DNA from 2 places in the Sphingomonas rustica genome. Region 2 is predicted to be linked to the other one. Evidence: predicted binding sites of a transcription regulator. Region 2 holds the regulator's gene; the other holds the start of a gene.
The links. The regulator LexA, encoded in region 2, represses DNA repair genes until DNA is damaged. The targets are predictions, from matches to a motif close to GTTCCNCNCTTGTTCT.

Region 1: TPR58_RS09405 (Y-family DNA polymerase) is a predicted target of LexA. The motif match lies at 2,284-2,299, and genes of this name have one in related genera.

Annotation. Positions count from the first base shown of each region.
Region 1 is NZ_JBDIZK010000005.1:232-9,001, forward strand. Features, by position in the region: gene TPR58_RS09395 (DNA-deoxyinosine glycosylase) at 1-458, shown strand, start outside; gene TPR58_RS09400 (vWA domain-containing protein) at 562-2,166, shown strand; gene TPR58_RS09405 (Y-family DNA polymerase) at 2,307-3,641, shown strand; gene TPR58_RS09410 (hypothetical protein) at 3,695-4,123, shown strand; gene TPR58_RS09415 (ParA family protein) at 4,238-4,969, shown strand; gene aat (leucyl/phenylalanyl-tRNA--protein transferase) at 4,966-5,724, shown strand; partial or broken gene TPR58_RS09425 (DUF2155 domain-containing protein) at 5,760-6,200, opposite strand; gene TPR58_RS09430 (NADH:ubiquinone oxidoreductase subunit NDUFA12) at 6,197-6,589, opposite strand; gene TPR58_RS09435 (DUF192 domain-containing protein) at 6,650-7,165, opposite strand; gene TPR58_RS09440 (cold-shock protein) at 7,172-7,696, opposite strand; gene TPR58_RS09445 (regulatory protein RecX) at 7,865-8,356, opposite strand; gene TPR58_RS09450 (fatty acyl-AMP ligase) at 8,532-8,770, shown strand, end outside.
Region 2 is NZ_JBDIZK010000005.1:135,800-144,569, reverse strand. Features, by position in the region: gene TPR58_RS10010 (citrate synthase) at 1-929, opposite strand, end outside; gene gltX (glutamate--tRNA ligase) at 950-2,380, opposite strand; gene TPR58_RS10000 (ComEC/Rec2 family competence protein) at 2,535-4,580, shown strand; gene TPR58_RS09995 (2OG-Fe(II) oxygenase) at 4,645-5,283, shown strand; gene TPR58_RS09990 (2OG-Fe(II) oxygenase) at 5,280-5,954, shown strand; gene lexA (transcriptional repressor LexA) at 5,948-6,631, opposite strand; gene TPR58_RS09980 (molybdopterin molybdotransferase MoeA) at 6,691-7,875, opposite strand; gene TPR58_RS09975 (RiPP maturation radical SAM C-methyltransferase) at 7,903-8,770, opposite strand, start outside.

The sequences.
Region 1 (8,770 bases), 140 kb from region 2:
CGCGTGTCCGCCTGCTGGTGCTGGGCAGCCTGCCGGGTGAGCGCTCGCTCGCGGAAGGGCGCTATTATGCCCATCCCCAGAACCAGTTCTGGCAATTGATGTCCGCAGCCATCGGACGCGACCTGACCGCGCTCGACTACCAGGCTCGCCTCGATGCCCTGCTGAACGCCCATGTCGGCCTGTGGGATGTCGTCGCCAGCGCGCAGCGCAAGGGAAGCACCGATGCCGCGATCCGCGAGCCGGAGGTTCGCGACATCGCCGCGCTCGCCGCGTCGCTGCCGGACCTTCGCGCGATCGCGTTCAACGGCGGGACCGCATGGCGCCACGGCACCGCCCAATTAAGGCAAAAATGTGATTCGATTGCCCTAATTGCACTGCCCTCAAGCAGTCCGCTCCACACGGTCGGCTTGGCCGCCAAGCTTCCCGAATGGCAACGCCTTTCAGACTATCTCATTTAAATTAGAAGATAATATTCATCGTATCGGCGTCATTCAAATCCGCTTGCCTCACTGGCCACAATCATGCCACATTTAAGGCAAGATCAAGGCAGGGAGGTATGCGATGCGGTTCAGCTATCTGGTAACCACGGCGATCGGCGCGGCACTGCTTTCGGGATGCGGCAGCAACGGCGGGCCGGGTGGCGCCCCCTATCAGGCCGATTATCAGGGCGGCGCCAGCCCCGAGATCGTCGACGTCTCCACCCTGCCACCCGAGATGCGCGAGCGGTACAAGGCGAACGACATCTCGCCGGTGCACAGCACCGCGACGGCACCGGTCTCGACCTTCGCGGTCGATGTCGACACGGCCGCCTATTCCAACGTCCGCCGCTTCCTCACCAGCGGCCAGCCGGTGCCGAAGGACGCGGTCCGCACCGAGGAACTGGTCAATTATTTCCACTACGACTACCCCCTGCCCGCCGACCGCGGCGAACCGTTCAGCGTGACGACCGATGTCGCGCGCACGCCGTGGAACCCGGATACGCGGCTGCTGCGCATCGGCCTGCGCGGATACGACCTGAGCTATCGTCAGCGGCCGCCCGCCAATCTGGTGTTCCTGGTCGATGTCTCGGGATCGATGGGGGATCCCGACAAGCTACCGCTGGTCAAGCAGTCGCTGACGATGCTGGCCGACAATTTGCGCCCGCAGGATTGCGTGTCGATCGTCGTCTATGCCGGTGCCGCCGGGCTGGTCCTCGACGCCAGCAGCGATCCAGACGAAATCCGCGATGCGCTCGACCGGCTGAGCGCCGGCGGATCGACCGCCGGCGGCGAAGGGATAGAACTCGCCTACCGGACGGCGCGCGCCAACATGCGGCGCGACGGCATCAACCGCGTGATCCTGGCGACCGACGGCGATTTCAACGTCGGGATGACCGACCAGTCGCAGCTCGAACAGCTGATCGAGCGCAACCGCGACGATGGCATCACCCTCACCACGCTCGGCTTTGGCCAGGGCAATCTGAACGACGCGATGATGGAGGGCATCGCCGACAAGGGGAACGGCAACTACGCCTATATCGACAGCACGATGGAAGCGCGAAAGGTGCTCGACGAGGAACTCAGCTCGACCCTGTTCACCATTGCCAAGGACGTGAAGGTCCAGGTCGAGTTCAACCCCGCCGAGATCGGCGAATATCGCCTGATCGGCTACGAGAATCGCGCACTTCGCGAGCAGGATTTTGCCAACGATAACGTCGATGCCGGCGATATCGGCGCGGGTCACCAAGTCACCGCGATCTACGAGGTGGTGCCTCGCGGCAGCAAGGGCTGGACGGGCGAGCGCCGTTATGCCGCCAACCGCTCGGCCAACCCGTCGCCCGCCACCGCTGCGGGCTGGACCGGCGGCGAACGGGGCGAGTTCGCCTTCGTGAAGCTGCGTTACAAGCTCCCCGAGGGCAGCAGTTCGCGCCTGATCCAGCGCCCCGTCGCGGCATCGCTCCTGACCCAGGCATCGGCACCGCAGGGCGACATGGCCTTCGCCGCGTCGGTCGCCGGCTTCGCCCAGTTGCTGCGCGGCGATCCGCTGCTCGGGCGCTGGAGCTGGCAGGATGCCCGCGCGCTCGCCGGCAACCAGAGCGGCATGTGGCGCCGCGAATATCTCGGGCTGATCGATCGTGCCGAGGCCGCTTCCCCGCGCAGCGATAGGGCGCTGCGGGGCGCGGAGTGAGCCTGCCCGATCTCGCCCGATCGCCGGCAGCGCTCCGGACGCTGCCGGCCCGTCGCGGCCCGGCTCTCCGCCGGGTCGGGCCGCGACGCCCCCTCCCGCGATTGGCGCGGTGGCGATGTTCCACTATTGTTCCGCCGCAGATGCCCCAGCCGAGTCGCCTAGACCCCATCCCCTCGCCCGAGGCCGTGCTGGCCTTTCCGCCGCGGCCGCTGCGCTGGCTGTTCCTCGACCTGAATTCCTATTTCGCCAGCGTCGAGCAGCAATTGAACCCGGCCTGGCGCGGGCGTCCGCTGATCGTCGCGCCGGTCGACAGCGATACGACCGTCGCCATCGCCGCCTCGGTCGAGGCGAAACGCTATGGCATCACCACGCTGACCCCGGTGTGGGAAGCGAAGCGCAAGTGCCGCGACCTCGTGATCGCGCCGGCACAGCACCGGAAATATGTCGAGTTTCACCACCGCATCGTCGAAGAGATCTGGAAGCATGTGCCCGTCACGATGGTCTGCTCGATCGACGAGGTCGCCTGCCGGCTGCTCGACAACGAGAATTCGCCCGAGGATGCGCTGGCGCTCGCGCGTCGGATCAAGGCGGCGATCCGCACCAATGTCGGCGAATGCCTGACCTCGTCGGTCGGCATCGCGCCGAACCGACTGCTCGCGAAACTGGCCAGCGACATGCAGAAGCCCGACGGGCTGGTGATGCTCCAGGGGCATGAACTGCCCGACCGGCTGTACGACCTGAAGCTGCGCGACATCGCCGGCATCGGCGCCCGGATGGAGCGGCGGCTGGCGCAGGACGGCATTCTCGACATCCGCCAATATTGCGAGCGACGCCCCCGCGACGCAGGCGCCGCCTGGGGCAGCCTGAACGGCGACCGGTTGTGGTTCCTGCTCCACGGCGTCGACCTGCCCGACAAGCCGACGCAGAGCCGCACGATCGGCCACAGCCACGTCCTGTCGCCCTCGAAGCGCGGGATGGAGCCGACCCGGCTGACCGCGCGCCGGCTGACGCTGAAGGCGGCCAGCCGGCTGCGTCGCAAGGGCTATCGCACGCGCCTGCTCGTGCTCCACGGCAAGTTCGAAGACGACAAGTCCAACTGGCGCGCCTCGATCAAATTGCCGCGCACCCAGGACAGTTTCGTGATTCTTCACGCACTTGATCACCTGTTCCCGCGGCTCGCGGATGCGGGAAAAAAGCGCCCTGGCGGCTTCCGCCTTCGGATGATCGGCGTCACCCTGTGCGAGATCGAAGCGGCTGACGGAGACCAGCAATCGCTGTTCGCTGCGCTTGCTCCAGATGACCCGCTGGCCCGCGAAACGCGCACGCTTGCGCTGAGCCGTGCCATGGATCGGATCAATGAAAGGTTCGGACGCACGGCAGTCTCAGTCGGACCGTTAAACGGGGGTCGACTCGGCGCGGTGGGAAGCAAGATCGCCTTTGGGCGGATTCCCGAGATCGAGGAATTTCACGAGTAAACGTAATTTCATTGCGTCGCACAAATTTTGTGTGACTTTATATCACGAAAGCCTTGACGGGCTGGAAACCATCGGCAAACAGAGCATCCGCTATGAAAACCCTCCCCATCCTCGCAACAGCCTTGGTCGCAATCCTTTCGCTGTCCGCCTGCAAGCCCGAACCCGAAGTCATCGGCGGCCGCCCGGCCGACCCCAATGCCGAGAAGGTGAAGAACGCACCGAAGAAAGAACTGCCGCCGGCGATCGCAGCCAGCGTCAGCTTCCGCTGCCAGCCGGGCAACACGCTTGCCTTCGTCGACTTCATGAAAGGCGACACGATGGCCGTCCTGAAGACCGAAAAGGGCGCGATGGGCGGCACCACGCTGCGCGCGCCGGAAGCCGGCCAGCCCTTCGTGGCCGAGGGTGGCTACAAGATCACTGGCGATGCCAAGGCTGCAACGATCGAAGCGCCGGGCGTCGGTACCAAGACCTGCAAGGCCTGAAGCCCTTCGGTCTTCGCAACGTAACATTCTCTCGCAAGAAAAGGGCCGGCGGGCTTTCCGCCGGCCCTTTTTCATGCCCTGTTGCGAACGGGCAAATTTGCGGAGAGCGTGCGGGTGGCGACGGTTGCGGTCTACAGCCTGAAGGGCGGCGTCGGAAAGACGACGCTGGCGGTCAATCTTGCCTGGTGCTCCGCCGCCCAATCGTCCCGGCGCACCCTGTTATGGGATCTCGATCCCCAGGCCGCCTCGACCTTCCTGCTTGGCCAGGGCGCGGCGGCGCGCGACCGCGCCCAGGCGGTCTTTACCAAGGATGTCGAGGCGTCCCGGCTGATCCGGCAAAGCGGGATCGATCGACTCGACCTGCTCGGCGCGGATTCGTCGCTGCGCGAACTCGATCTGGTCTTCCACCAGCTCGACAAGAAGAAGCGGCTGGCGAAATTGCTCGACCAGCTGGGGAGCGCCTATGACCGCGTTCTTCTCGATTGCCCGCCCGGACTGACCGACACCAGCGAGCAGGTGATGCGCGCCGCCGACCTGATCGTGGTGCCTGTCGTCCCCTCCCCGCTGTCGATGCGCGCCTTCGACGAGGTCGCGGCCCACCTCGTGGCGAAGGGCAACAAGGTGCCGTTGATGCCGGTCCATTCGATGGTCGACGGCCGTCGGCGGCTCCATGCCGAGGCAATCCGGGCGCATCCCGACTGGCCGGTCATTCCGATGGCCAGCATCGTCGAGGCGATGGCGACCCACCGCGCGCCGCTGGGCGACTATGCGCCGCGGGCTCCCGCCGCCCAGGCCTTTGCGGCCCTCTGGCAAGCGATCGAGCGGCGTCTTACAAGGAAGCGGTGAGCCACCGCCAGAACACGCCCCAGGTCCTAGATCCCGATCTCATCCTGCGCGCCTATGCCATGGGCGTCTTCCCCATGGCAGACGATCGCGACGCGGCCAGCGTCTACTGGGTCGAACCCAAGCTGCGCGGCATCCTTCCGCTCGACGGCTTCCACCTGTCGAAATCGCTGCGCAAGACCCTCCTGTCGGACCGGTTCCGGGTCACCTCGGATACCTGCTTCGAAGCGATCATCCGGCTGTGCGCCGAAAGCGCCGACGACCGCCCCGATACCTGGATCAGCGGGCCGATCGAGACGGTGTTCATCGAGCTGCATCGCCGCGGCTTCGCCCATTCGATCGAGGTCTGGGAAGCGGATCGGCTGGTCGGCGGGCTTTACGGCCTCGCGCTCGGCCGCGCCTTTTTCGGAGAGTCGATGGTCAGCCGCGCACGCGACGCGTCGAAGGTCGCGCTGGCCTGGCTGGTCGCGCGGCTGCGCGTCGGCGGCTTCACGCTGCTCGACTGCCAGTTCATCACCGATCATCTCGCATCGCTGGGCGCGGTCGAGATTCCGCGCGACGATTATGTCGGGTTGCTGGGCGCCGCGCTTGGCGAGGCTGCGGGCGTCGCCGCGGGAGCGGGCTCGGCCGAAGGCGATTTCTCCGCGCTCGACGCCTTCTTCGCGCTCGAAGATCCCTTGGCGCCTTCCCCGGCGGAGACGGTGTTCGGGCCCGAATCGCGGAAGGTCATCGTGCAGCTCTTGGCCCAGACGTCGTAGATCGGGTGCTGCACGACGTTGAGCGCCGGCCTGGCGGCATAGAGCCAGCCGGAGAAGACGCGGCGCCAGGTGCGATCCGGCTGCTGGACGTCGAGCTGGACGAACGCGCCCTGATCCTGGAAATTCTCCCAGGGGGCGGTCTTCTCGCAGGCGCGCAGGCGGACGATGGTATCGCCGACGCGCACTGCCTGGCCCGGCTTCAGCTTCAGCTCGCGCTCCTGGCCGTTGCGCTTGTTCAGCAGGCCGATCGTCGCGATCCGGTCCTTCATCGGCGTCGCCGCGGCCGCCTCGGTGCCGTCGGGCGCCACCTCCGTCACGTCGGCCGATGGCGCGACGTTGGTCATGTCACCGCCGTCAGTCGTGACGATATCGTCGATGCTCTGGTTGTTGCCGACGCTTGCGGCGTCGTCCCCGCCACAGGCGCCCAGACCGAGCAGCAGCGCCGCCGCGGTCGCCGTGCGGAGGCGCGAGATCATGCGCCGGGGGTCCAGGCCTCATAGTCGCCGGTCGCGGCGACGCGGCGGCCCCCCTCCTCGAGCGCGCCCTTGGGACGCCATGCCTCGATCGTGCCGGTGCGGTTGGGCTCGGGCGGCTTTTCCCACACGCGCGGCGCGGGAAGCGACTGGTCGGGCGCCCCGTCGATCTGGTGGTGCAGCCAGCTGAACCATTCGGGCGGGACCCGGCTGGCGTCGTTTAGGCCGGAATAGATGACCCAGCGGCGCGGATTGCCGGCGGTATCGCTTCCGCCCTGCCAATAGACATTGCCCTGCGCGTCCTCGCCGACGCGGGTCTTGCCGCGCAGACCCATCCAGGTGCCGAAGGTGGCGCCTTCCCACCAGGTGAAAATATTCTTGAGGATACCCATGCGGCTGCCCTTAGCGCGACGCCCCGTGCCGAGGCAATTCGATTCCTGCCGCTTGGCGGATCACTTCGTCCTGCCGCGCTTGCGGCCGGGCCAGTCGACCCGGTCGCCCTCGGCGATACCGAGTTCCGCGGCCCGTCCGCCGTTCAGCTCGAGCACCGCGGAAACCGCTTCGCCCGACACGATCCGGGTATCGTCCAGCGGCTTCGCATTCGCCGCGATTCGGGCGATCACGCCGTCGGGGCGGATGAACAGGATGTCGAGCGGGGTGGGCGTATTGTGCATCCAGAAGCCGGCTTCGCGCGGCGGACTTCCGTCGCCCGGATAGGGTGCGAACAACATGCCGCCGTCGCGGGGCAGGTCGGTGCGGTACATCAGCCCGCGCGACTGGGCCTCGGGGGTCCTGGCATGCTCGACCTGGAACCGGTGGGGGGTGCCGGATGCCGTGGTCACGACGACCTCGATCGTCGCGGTGGCCGGCCGAGCGGCCTGGGCATCGGCGGGAGTCAGGGCCGACGCCGTCGGCCCGAACAGGATCGTGGCGGCGATCGCCGCTCTCAACGCATACTCGAACACCATGGCAGTTCAGCCTGTCCTTTCGACAGCAACCGCCAGCGGCCCCTTTTCTCCGTCGACGATCCGCGCACTCAGCGGCTGGCCGGGCTCGATCTCGTCGATCTCGGCACGCCGCAGCGTCTCCATATGCACGAAGATATCGCTGCTGTCGCCATCGCGCACCAGGAAACCATAGCCCTTGATGCGGTTGAACCACTTGACCGTCACCGGTTCCCAGTCGCCCGCGGAGTCGATCAGCTTCAACCGATCCGCCCGGTCGGGCGCTCTCGGGCGAACCAGTTCGACGGCACCGCTCATGTCGATCGAGCTGATCGCCGTCGCCTGGAAGCCACGGTGACGCTTCACCGCGAAGCATTCGACGCGAGCCCCCTCGGGAAGGCTGCGCCGGCCATGATCCTGCAGGACGCTGAAATGCACCAGGATATCGCCGATCTCGGGTTGGTCCGCGACCACGAAGCCGAAGCCCCTGGTCACGTCGAACCATTTGACGACGCCCGAACAGGGCAGCCCCTCCGGACTGCCGCCGACGTCCATCCTATCGGTCACGTGCAACTCGTCCGCCACCGGCCCGGGCTGCATAAACTGCGGGTTCGCACGCATGTCATTCTTCCCCCAGTCGATGACATTATCATCTTTTTCTGCGCTGGAAACTGCTTTGTATCAGGCGGTTTCCGCCGGTTCGACAGTTTGATTGCGAAGCGTTCAGGCCAGCCCCGCCGCCGTGATCGCCCCATCGGGGTCGTCGGACGGTTCGATCCGCACGATTCGCCGTGCCAGATCGGGAGCATGACCTGCCCGGACGAGCGCCGCCACCTGTTTCTGGCGCAGCGCCGGATCCGCCACCGCCCGCGCCCAGGGACCGATCCGCTTGCGCCGGGCGAAGGCGAGCGCGCTGGTCGTCGCCTCCTCCTCCAGCATCGACGAGACTGCGCTCCGGTCCTGCTCATCGATCCCGTCGAAGCGCAACGCCTGCTCGATCCGTCGCGCCCCCAGCCCGCGCCGGCCCATCGACCCCGCACGCATTTCGGCAAAGGCGCGGTCGTCGACATAGCGAAGCTCGGCCATCCACTCGGCCAGTGCGACCGGGTCCGCGGCGGTTTCGCCCTCCCAGCCGCGCTCGCGGATTTTCCTGCGCAAATAGGTCGCGAGGCGACCGCGGGTCGTCGCATATCGCTCGACATAGCGAAGCGCCAATCGTTCCAGATCGGCTTGATTCAAGGGGGATAGGGTGCGGCGCTGCTGGGTCATGCGCCATGATTGTGCCACAGTGGCAACCGATTTTGAACGACAGTGCGCAGCAGAACCGATCGTAGATTTTCTGCGTGTGGGGGCACTGGGTTGGCTGCCACACAGGGGTAAAGAGACAGGAATGGTTTTGGACGTTACGGGATCGCCCGAAAACAATTCGGCCTCGCCGGCAACGCTGGCTCCGACGCCGACCGACGATATGCTGGTGCGGCGCTATGCCGACTTCGCCACCCTCGGCGAGGCGCTGGACTATGCCGCGCAGGGCGTTCGCGGGCTGAATTTTCACGATGCGCGCGGCAATCTTGCCCGCCCCTATCCCTTTTCCGAACTGCGCGCCGATGCGCTGGAGCAGGCCTATCG
Region 2 (8,770 bases):
GGGTCGTAGTTCTTGTACACGCGGTGGCCGAAGCCCATCAGGCGGAACGGATCGTTCTTGTCCTTGGCGCGCGCGATATATTCCGGAATCCGCTCCGGACGGCCGATCTCGTGCAGCATGTTCAGCGCCGCTTCGTTCGCGCCGCCATGCGCCGGGCCCCACAGGCAGGCGATGCCCGCCGCGATGCACGCGAACGGGTTGGCACCCGACGAACCGGCCAGGCGCACGGTCGAGGTCGACGCGTTCTGCTCGTGATCGGCATGGAGGATGAAGATGCGGTCCAGCGCCTTCTCCACCACCGGGTTGACCTCATATTCCTCGGCCGGAACGCCGAAGGTCATGCGCAGGAAATTGCCGGTGTAGCTCAGGTCGTTCTGCGGATAGAGGAACGGCTGGCCGACGCTGTACTTGTACGCCATCGCCGCGATCGTCGGCATCTTCGCGATCAGCCGGTGGCTGGCGATCATCCGCTGGTGCGGATCGGTGATGTCGGTCGAGTCGTGATAGAAGGCCGACAGCGCGCCGACCACGCCGCACATCACCGCCATCGGGTGCGCGTCGCGGCGGAAGCCGCGATAGAAGGTCGCCAGCTGCTCGTGCAGCATCGTGTGGCGGGTGATGGTGTAGTTGAACTTGTCGAGCTCGGCCTGGTTCGGCAGCTCGCCGTTCAGCAGGAGGTAGCTGACCTCCATGAAGCTCGAATGCTCGGCAAGCTGGCCGATCGGATAGCCGCGATGGAGCAGGACGCCCTCGTCGCCGTCGATATAGGTCAGGCCCGATTCGCAGCTGGCGGTCGAGGTGAAGCCCGGGTCGTAGGTGAACATCCCGGTCTTGCCGTAAAGCTTGCGGATGTCGACGACTTCCGGACCAACGCTCCCGGAGAGGACGGGATAGTCTGCTTCCCCGATCTTCAGCGTGGTGTCCGTCATGGTCAGTCCTTTCGTTTTCGTCAGGCGGTTGCGTCGATCTGATCGGCGATCCGTCCAAGGCTTTCTTCGCGGCCCAGCAGCACGAGGACGTCGAAGATGCCGGGGGAGGTCTTGCGGCCGGTCAGCGCAGCACGAAGCGGCTGCGCGACAGCGCCGAGTTTCACCCCTGCATCCTCGGCGACCTTGCGTACCGCCGTTTCGAGCGCTTCCGTATCCCAGCTTTGCGCGCCGTCAAGGGCCGCATGAAGCTGGGCCAGCAGCCCCCTTGCGGCGCCCTCTAGCAGAGGCTTGGCCGCTTCGTCCAATTCCAGTGGGCGGGTGCGAAACAGAAAGGCCGCGCCATCGGCCAACTCGATGAGATTGGCGGCGCGCGGCTTCAGTTCGCCCATGCTGCGGCGCAACAGGTCGAGCTGCGATTCGCTGAGTTCGAAATCAAGGCGTGCGGCGACGAGATCGGCCAGTCGGTCATTATCCGCCTCGCGGATATAGTGACCGTTCAGGTTCTCCAGCTTCTTGAGATCGAACCGGCTTGGTGACTTTCCGACGCCGGCGAGGTCGAACCATTCGATCGCCTGGTCGAGGCTGATGATTTCGTCATCGCCATGACCCCAGCCGAGCCGGAGCAGATAATTACCCAGTGCCTCGGGCAGGATGCCCAGCTCGTCGCGATAGGCGTCGACGCCCAGCGCGCCGTGGCGCTTGGACAGCTTGGCGCCGTCCGATCCGTGGATCAGCGGGATGTGCGCATAGTTCGGCTCGGGCCAGCCCATCGCGCGATAGATCGGCAGCTGGCGGAACGCGTTGTTCAAATGATCGTCGCCGCGGATGACATGGGTGACCCCCATGTCGTGATCGTCGACCACGACCGCAAGCATATAGGTGGGCGTCCCGTCGGACCGCAGCAACACCAGATCGTCGATCTCGCTGTTCTGGACGGTGACCTCGCCCTGGACCAGGTCGCGAATCGTCGTCGCGCCCTCGGTCGGCGCCTTGAGCCGCACGACATAGGGCTTGCCCGCTTCGTTCGGCACCTGATCGCGCCAGGGCGAGCGGATGCGAAGCGGCTTCTTCGCCGCTTCCGCCTCGGCACGCATCGCCGCCAGTTCGTCCTGCGTCAGGTAGCAGCGATAGGCCGCGCCCTTCTCGACCATCTCGTTGGCGACCGCGGCATGGCGCTCGGCACGGGCGAACTGATAGACTTCGTCCCCGTCCCAATCGAGCCCGAGCCAGCGCATTCCATCGAGAATGGCTGCAATCGCGGGCTGCGTGGAGCGTGCGCGATCGGTATCCTCGATGCGCAACAGGAACTTGCCGCCGTGATGGCGCGCGAAGAGCAGGTTGAACAGCGCGGTGCGGGCGCCGCCGACATGGAGGTATCCCGTGGGGGACGGCGCGAAGCGCGTGACGATGGTGGTGCCGGTGGTGGTACCGGTCTCAGATGATGCGCTCAACCGCGCCTGCTCCCAGACTTGAAATAATATGGCCAGTTCAGCCGCCGAGGCCCCTAGCACGGGCCTGACCGCCCTTCAAACGACAGTGCGGCACTGGGGTTTCACGGTCTTTTCGACAATCGAACGCCGGCTGGAGGCTGAGCGCGAGCAACTGGTGCTGTGGGTTCCAGTGGTTCTGGGCGCGGGAATCACGGCCTGGTTCCTGCTGCCCGGCCCCGACCAGTGGCTGGCGTTCCTGGCTGCGGCCGCCGCGCTGGCGGTCGTCGGCGTCGCGCTCCCGGCGGGCGGCCGCCTGGGAAGGGCGGTGATCGTCGTCGCCCTGGGTCTGGCGCTCGGCTGCAGCTGGATCTGGTGGCGGGCCGATCGCGTCGCCGCGCCGGTGCTTGCCCGGCCGGCGGTTGTTGCCTTCGATGCGCGGGTCGAACGGCTCGAGCAATTGCCGGCGCGCGGTCTGGTCCGGCTGCGCCTGATGCCGGTCGACCGCACCGACCTGCCGCCCCGGGTGCGCGTCAATCTGGCGGAGGCGGACGTGCCGGCGGGCCTTGTGCGGGGCAGTGTCGTGCGCCTGCGCGCGCGGCTGATGCCGCCGCCGCCGCCCGCGGTTCCCGGCGCCTATGACTTCGCCCGGGTCGCCTGGTTCGACGGCATCGGCGCCACCGGCCGCGGCTTCGCGCCGGTCACGATCCTGTCCGGGGGCGGCGAGGGTGGCCACGACCTGCGCACCCGCCTGTCGGCGCATATCCAGTCGCGTATCGAGGGAAGCGCAGGCGGCATCGCCAGCGCGCTGGCGACCGGCGATCGCGGCGCGATATCCGACGCGGATTCGGAGGCGATGCAGCGATCGGGCCTGGCCCATCTCCTGTCGGTGAGCGGCCTCCACGTCACCGCGGTCACCGCGGGCACCATGCTGGTCGTGCTGCGCCTGCTGGCGCTCAGTCCCTGGCTGGCGCTGCGGCTGCGGCTGCCGCTGGTCGCCGCGGGTGCGGGGGCGGCGGCCGCGATCGGCTATACCCTGCTGACCGGCGCCGAAGTTCCCACGATCCGATCCTGCGCCGCGGCGCTGCTGGTGCTGCTCGCGCTCAGCCTGGGGCGGGAGGCGATCACGCTCCGGCTGGTCGCGACCGGCGCGTGCTTCGTCCTGCTGCTCTGGCCCGAGGCGCTGGCGGGGCCCAGCTTCCAGCTCAGCTTCGCCGCGGTCACCGCGATCGTCGCCTTGCACGAGAATCGTACCGTGCGCCGGTGGTTCGAGCGACGCGAGGGCGAGGGGCGGGCGGTGCGGCTGACGCGCGGCCTGGCGTCGCTGCTGCTGACCGGCATCGCGGTCGAACTGGCGCTGATGCCGTTGGCGCTGTTCCACTTTCACAAGGCCGGACTCTATGGGGCGCTGGCCAATATCGTCGCAATCCCGCTGACGACCTTCGTCATCATGCCGCTGGAGGCGCTGGCCTTGCTGCTCGATCTGGTCGGGCTTGGCGCACCGGTCTGGTGGCTGACGGCGCAGGCGCTGAACCTGCTGCTGTGGATCGCGCGCACCGTGTCGTCGGCACCGGGCGCGGTCGCGGCGCTGCCCGCCATGCCGATGGCTGCCTTCGCGCTCTGCGTGGCTGGTGGACTCTGGCTCGCCCTGTGGCGAACGCGGATCCGGCTGGTCGGGGCGGTGCCGCTGACGATCGGCATGGCCTGGGCGCTGATGACGCCGCCGCCCGATCTGCTGGTGACCAGCGACGGGCGCCATCTGGCGATCCGGACCGCCAATGGCGGGATGGCGCTGCTGCGCGACCGTGCGGGCGACTATATGCGCGACATCCTGGCCGAAAATGGCGGCGAGCAAACGCTGGCATTGCTCGGCGAGGAGCCGGCGGCGCGCTGCAGTCCCGATGTCTGCGCGATCGACGTCGCCGCGGGCGAGCGCCGCTGGCGGGTGGCCGCGACGCGCAGCGCCTATCATCTGCCCTGGACGGAGATGTCTGCGCTGTGTGCGCGAAGCGATATCGTCGTCAGCGACCGGCGACTGCCGCTGGGTTGCACGCCGCGCTGGCTGAAGCTCGATCGCGCGATGCTGGCGCGGACCGGCGGCGTCGCGATCCGTTTTTCCGATGGCCATGTCGCCACGGTCAGCCGCGGCACGCAGCATCCATGGCTTGACCCGCCCCGGGTGATGCCGCCACGACAGCGGACACCCCGTCGGAGAGGCGATTGATGCGTGCGTTAGCTGTTGAGCCGTCGATGCGATCGGCTGTCGCGGTTTTGGCGGCGGCGGGGCGATGACCAACCCGCTCGACCGCGTCCCGCCGCACCTCGTCATTTCCGACTTTCTCCCGGCCGCAGACCATGTTGCGCTGATCGACTGGACGCTGGCGAACCAGGCGCGGTTCGAGCCGTCCGGGCTGGGGCGGGAGCGGGCGCTCGACACCGGCTTCCGCAATTCACTGAGCCTCAGAGGCGAAGGCCCCCGGCCCTGGGTGGCGCCGCTGACGGCGACCATGATGCCGTTGGTGCCGGGCTGGTGCGCGGCGCTTGGCATTGCGCCCTTCACGCTCGACCAGCTCGAGTTCGACATGGTCGCCTATAATGACGGCGCCTTCTACCGCCGCCATGTCGACACCGGCGTGGGCGGCGGGCGAACCCCCCGGCCCGGGTCCGCAGCCTTTCGGATGATCACCGCCGTCTATTATTTTCACCGCGAGCCGAAGCGATTCCAGGGCGGTGCCCTGCGTCTCCACTCGCTGGCGCATGACATTTCCTATGGCGACGTGCCGCCGACCCAGAACAGCCTGGCGGTCTTTCCTGCCTGGGCCCGGCATGAAGTCATGCCGGTCGCCTGTCCGTCTCGCGACTTTGCCGACTCGCGCTTCGCGATCAATTGCTGGGTGCGCCGGACGCCGCCGGCGGCGGTCGCATGAACCTGCTTCAGCGTCCGCCCATCCACGCCCGCCGCGACGACGTGCTGCCGCAGGCGGAGCATGCCGCGCTGATCGACTGGGCGCTCGCCAACGAGACGGCGCTGTCGGACTCGAGAGTGGGCAAGGGCCAGGTCAGCGACGATCGCAGGCGCGCGCGCAGCTTCTATGGCAGCGCGGATTGGAAGCGGACCAGCGTCGCGCATATCGACGCGCTGCTGCCCGGCATCCTCGCCGATCTCGGCATGGCGCATTTCCGGCGCGACGGGTTCGAGATCGAGATGGTCGTCTATGGCGATGGCGGTCATATCCGGCCGCATCACGACACCGCCACCGGGCTCAGCCGACATCCGCACGACCGGGTGGTGACGATCGTCTATCATTTCCACCGCGAGCCGCAGGGTTATTCGGGCGGTACGCTGAGGTTGCTGGCGAAGATGCCCGGCGCCGACGGCAAGCGCGCCTGTGTCGACCTGGAGCCGCGTCAGAACGGATTGATCGCCTTTCCCAGCCTGGCGATCCACGAAGTGCTGCCGGTCAGCGTGCCCTCAGGCCGTTTCGAGGACTCGCGCTTCGGAATCAATTTCTGGGCGCAGCGTCATTATCGCGCCGCGGCGGGGGCGGACGCTGTCGCCGCCGACCCGATCCGGGCTGGCGGCGAACAGGATCAATAGCGGCGCAGCAATCCGGCGAGCTTGCCCTGGATCCGCACCTGGCCGGGCGCATAACGCTGCGGCGAATAATCGCGGTTGGCGGGGTCGAGCCGGACCATCGATCCTTCCTTGCGGAAGAATTTCAGCGTCGCCTCGGCTTCGTCGATCAGCGCGACGACGATCTCGCCGTCCCGCGCACTCTCGGTCTTGCGGATCAGCGCATAGTCGCCGTCCAGAATACCGGCCTCGACCATCGAGTCACCCGCAACCTCAAGCGCATAATGCTCGCCAGCACCCAGCAGTGCGGCAGGAACCGGAAGCATCGACGATCCTTCCAGCGCCTCGATCGGGGTACCGGCGGCGATCCGGCCGTGCAGCGGAATTTCGAGGACGTCATTGGCCGGTTCGCGAACCCGCGGGGCCAGGGCGACGACATTGTCCTCGACCGGCGCCTTGGCGGCGGGCGCAGACCTGGTTTCGCCACGCTCCGGCATCTTGATGACTTCCAGCGCGCGGGCGCGATTGGCGAGGCGACGGATGAAACCGCGCTCCTCCAGGGCCGAGATCAGGCGATGGACACCGGACTTGGACTTGAGGTCGAGCGCTTCCTTCATTTCCTCGAACGACGGCGAGACGCCGGTGTCGTTTAGACGGTCGTTGATGAAGCAGATCAGCTCGTGCTGCTTGCGGGTGAGCATGCCCCGGGTCCTCTCGTTGGAACAGACTGGGAACGTTTACGCAATGTTCCGGAAGCGTGTCAAGCGATATCGAGGATCGCCACCGGCGCGCCTCGCTCGACCGCGGGCGCATGCGGGTCGCGCAGGATCAGGCAGTCGGCGCGGGCGAGGGTGCGCAGCATCGAACTGTCCTGGATGGTCGAGGCGAAGGCGCGCCCGTCAACCAGCGTCCCGCGCAGATAGTCGGTGCGATGGTCGTTGGCCGACAGCGCCTCTCCGGCAGTCACGATCCGCGGCTCCGGGAAGGGGCGAGCGGCGCCCGACAGATGCGCGACCAGCGGGCGAACGAACAGCTGCGTCGTGACGAAGGCGGAGACCGGATTGCCGGGCAGCCCGAGCAGCACCGCCTTGCCCAGGCGACCCGCCATCATCGGCTTGCCCGGCCGCAGCGCGATGCGCCAGAAATCGATCGTCGCCCCCGCCGCCTCCAGTGCCGGCCGCACCAGGTCGTGATCGCCCACCGATGCGCCGCCGGTGGTGACCAGCAGGTCGGCATCGACCGACCGGAATGCCGCCTCCAGTATCTCGGCGCGGTCGGGCAGGATGCCGAGATCGATCAGTTCGACCGGCAGGCCGGCAAGCTGCGCCGCGAGCATCAGCCGGTTGGTCTCGGGCAGCTGGCCGGGTGCCAGCGGGGTGCCCGGTTCGACCAGTTCGTCGCCGGTCGCGGCGTAGGCGACGCGAACCCTACGCCGCACCGGAAGCGTCGCATGTCCCGCCACGCCGGCCAGCGCCAGCCGCTGCGGCGTCAGCCGCGCGCCGGCGGCGATCAGCATGTCGCCCTCGGCGAAATCCAGTCCGCGCCGCCGGACGTTGCGCCCGTGATGCCGCGGCCCTTCGCCCGCCAGATGCAGCACCGCGCCGTCGCGCCGTGCCTCTTCCTGGACCATCACCGTGTCGCTGCCCGCGGGCAGCGGGGCGCCGGTGAAGATGCGGACCGCCTGTCCCGCCCCGACGGCCTGGTCGAACCCGTGCCCCGCCGCACTCTCGCCCGTCACCTGCCAGGGCCCCGGCATGTCGTCGAAGCGGATGGCATAGCCGTCCATTGCCGACAGGTCGGCGTCGGGCTGGGTGCGCAATGCGACGATCTCGGTTGCGGCCCAGCGGCCATGTGCCTGCGCGAGCGGGACGGTCTCGACATCGACCGAGGGGGCGAGGGCGATCAGTCGCTGCTGCGCATCCGCCACGGGGAGAAGGACTGCCATCCGGACAGCCGTGGCACAGATCCCGGATCAGGCGAAGTCGGTTTCCGCGATCGGATCCGCCTTGCGCGCGGTCCAGGCGGGAAGGGGGACTTCATGCTGCCAGCGCGTTTCCTCGGGCAGCGGCAGCGCGACCAGCCGGTCTCCCGCCTCGAAGAACAGTCCGAGCTGATCGAGCCGCTCCAGCGTCTGGCGCCCGTCCTCGCCATGGCCCGCGAACCGCGCCATCAGCCGGTCGCGCGGGATCGGCTCGCGCATCGTCTCCAGCATGGCGGCGGCGAGTCCGCCCAGCCGATAATGGCTCGGCTCGGCGCCGCGGGTATCGACGATCGCGATTCCGTCGCCGTCCTGGCGCCATGACAGGATCACTTCGCGCTGGCGCTGCAGGTCCTTCCAGCGATCCACCATCGCATCGATCCTGCGGTAGAGACGCTGGAGCTCGGGCGAATTCTCGAACGGCCGCTCGAAATAATAGCAATAGCTGGCCAGGTCGAAGCCGCTGCGCGCCAGGAAGGCGGCGCTGAAGATCATCTGATAGTCGGCGGCGGGGTGCGCCGCGGCCAGCCCGAACCGCTCCGGCTGTTCCTGCAGCGGGGCGAAGCGCGTGATTTGGACCGGCAACCGGGTCGAGGGCGGATCGAGGTGGAACAGCCGCGGCAGTGCCGCCAGCATCCGGCGATAGTCCCCCGCTTCGTCGTCGGGAAAGCCGTAGATGAGGTTGTGATGGACCAGCACCCCGGCGCCCTTGCCGAGCAGCAGGGTATGGACGTTCTGCACCGCGGCGACGCCCTTGTGCATCGTCGCCAGCACCTTGTCCGACAGCGATTCGATCCCCGGCTGGACCTCGGTGAACCCGGCCGCGGCAAGTGCCGCCATCCATTCGGGCTTCACGTTCGCC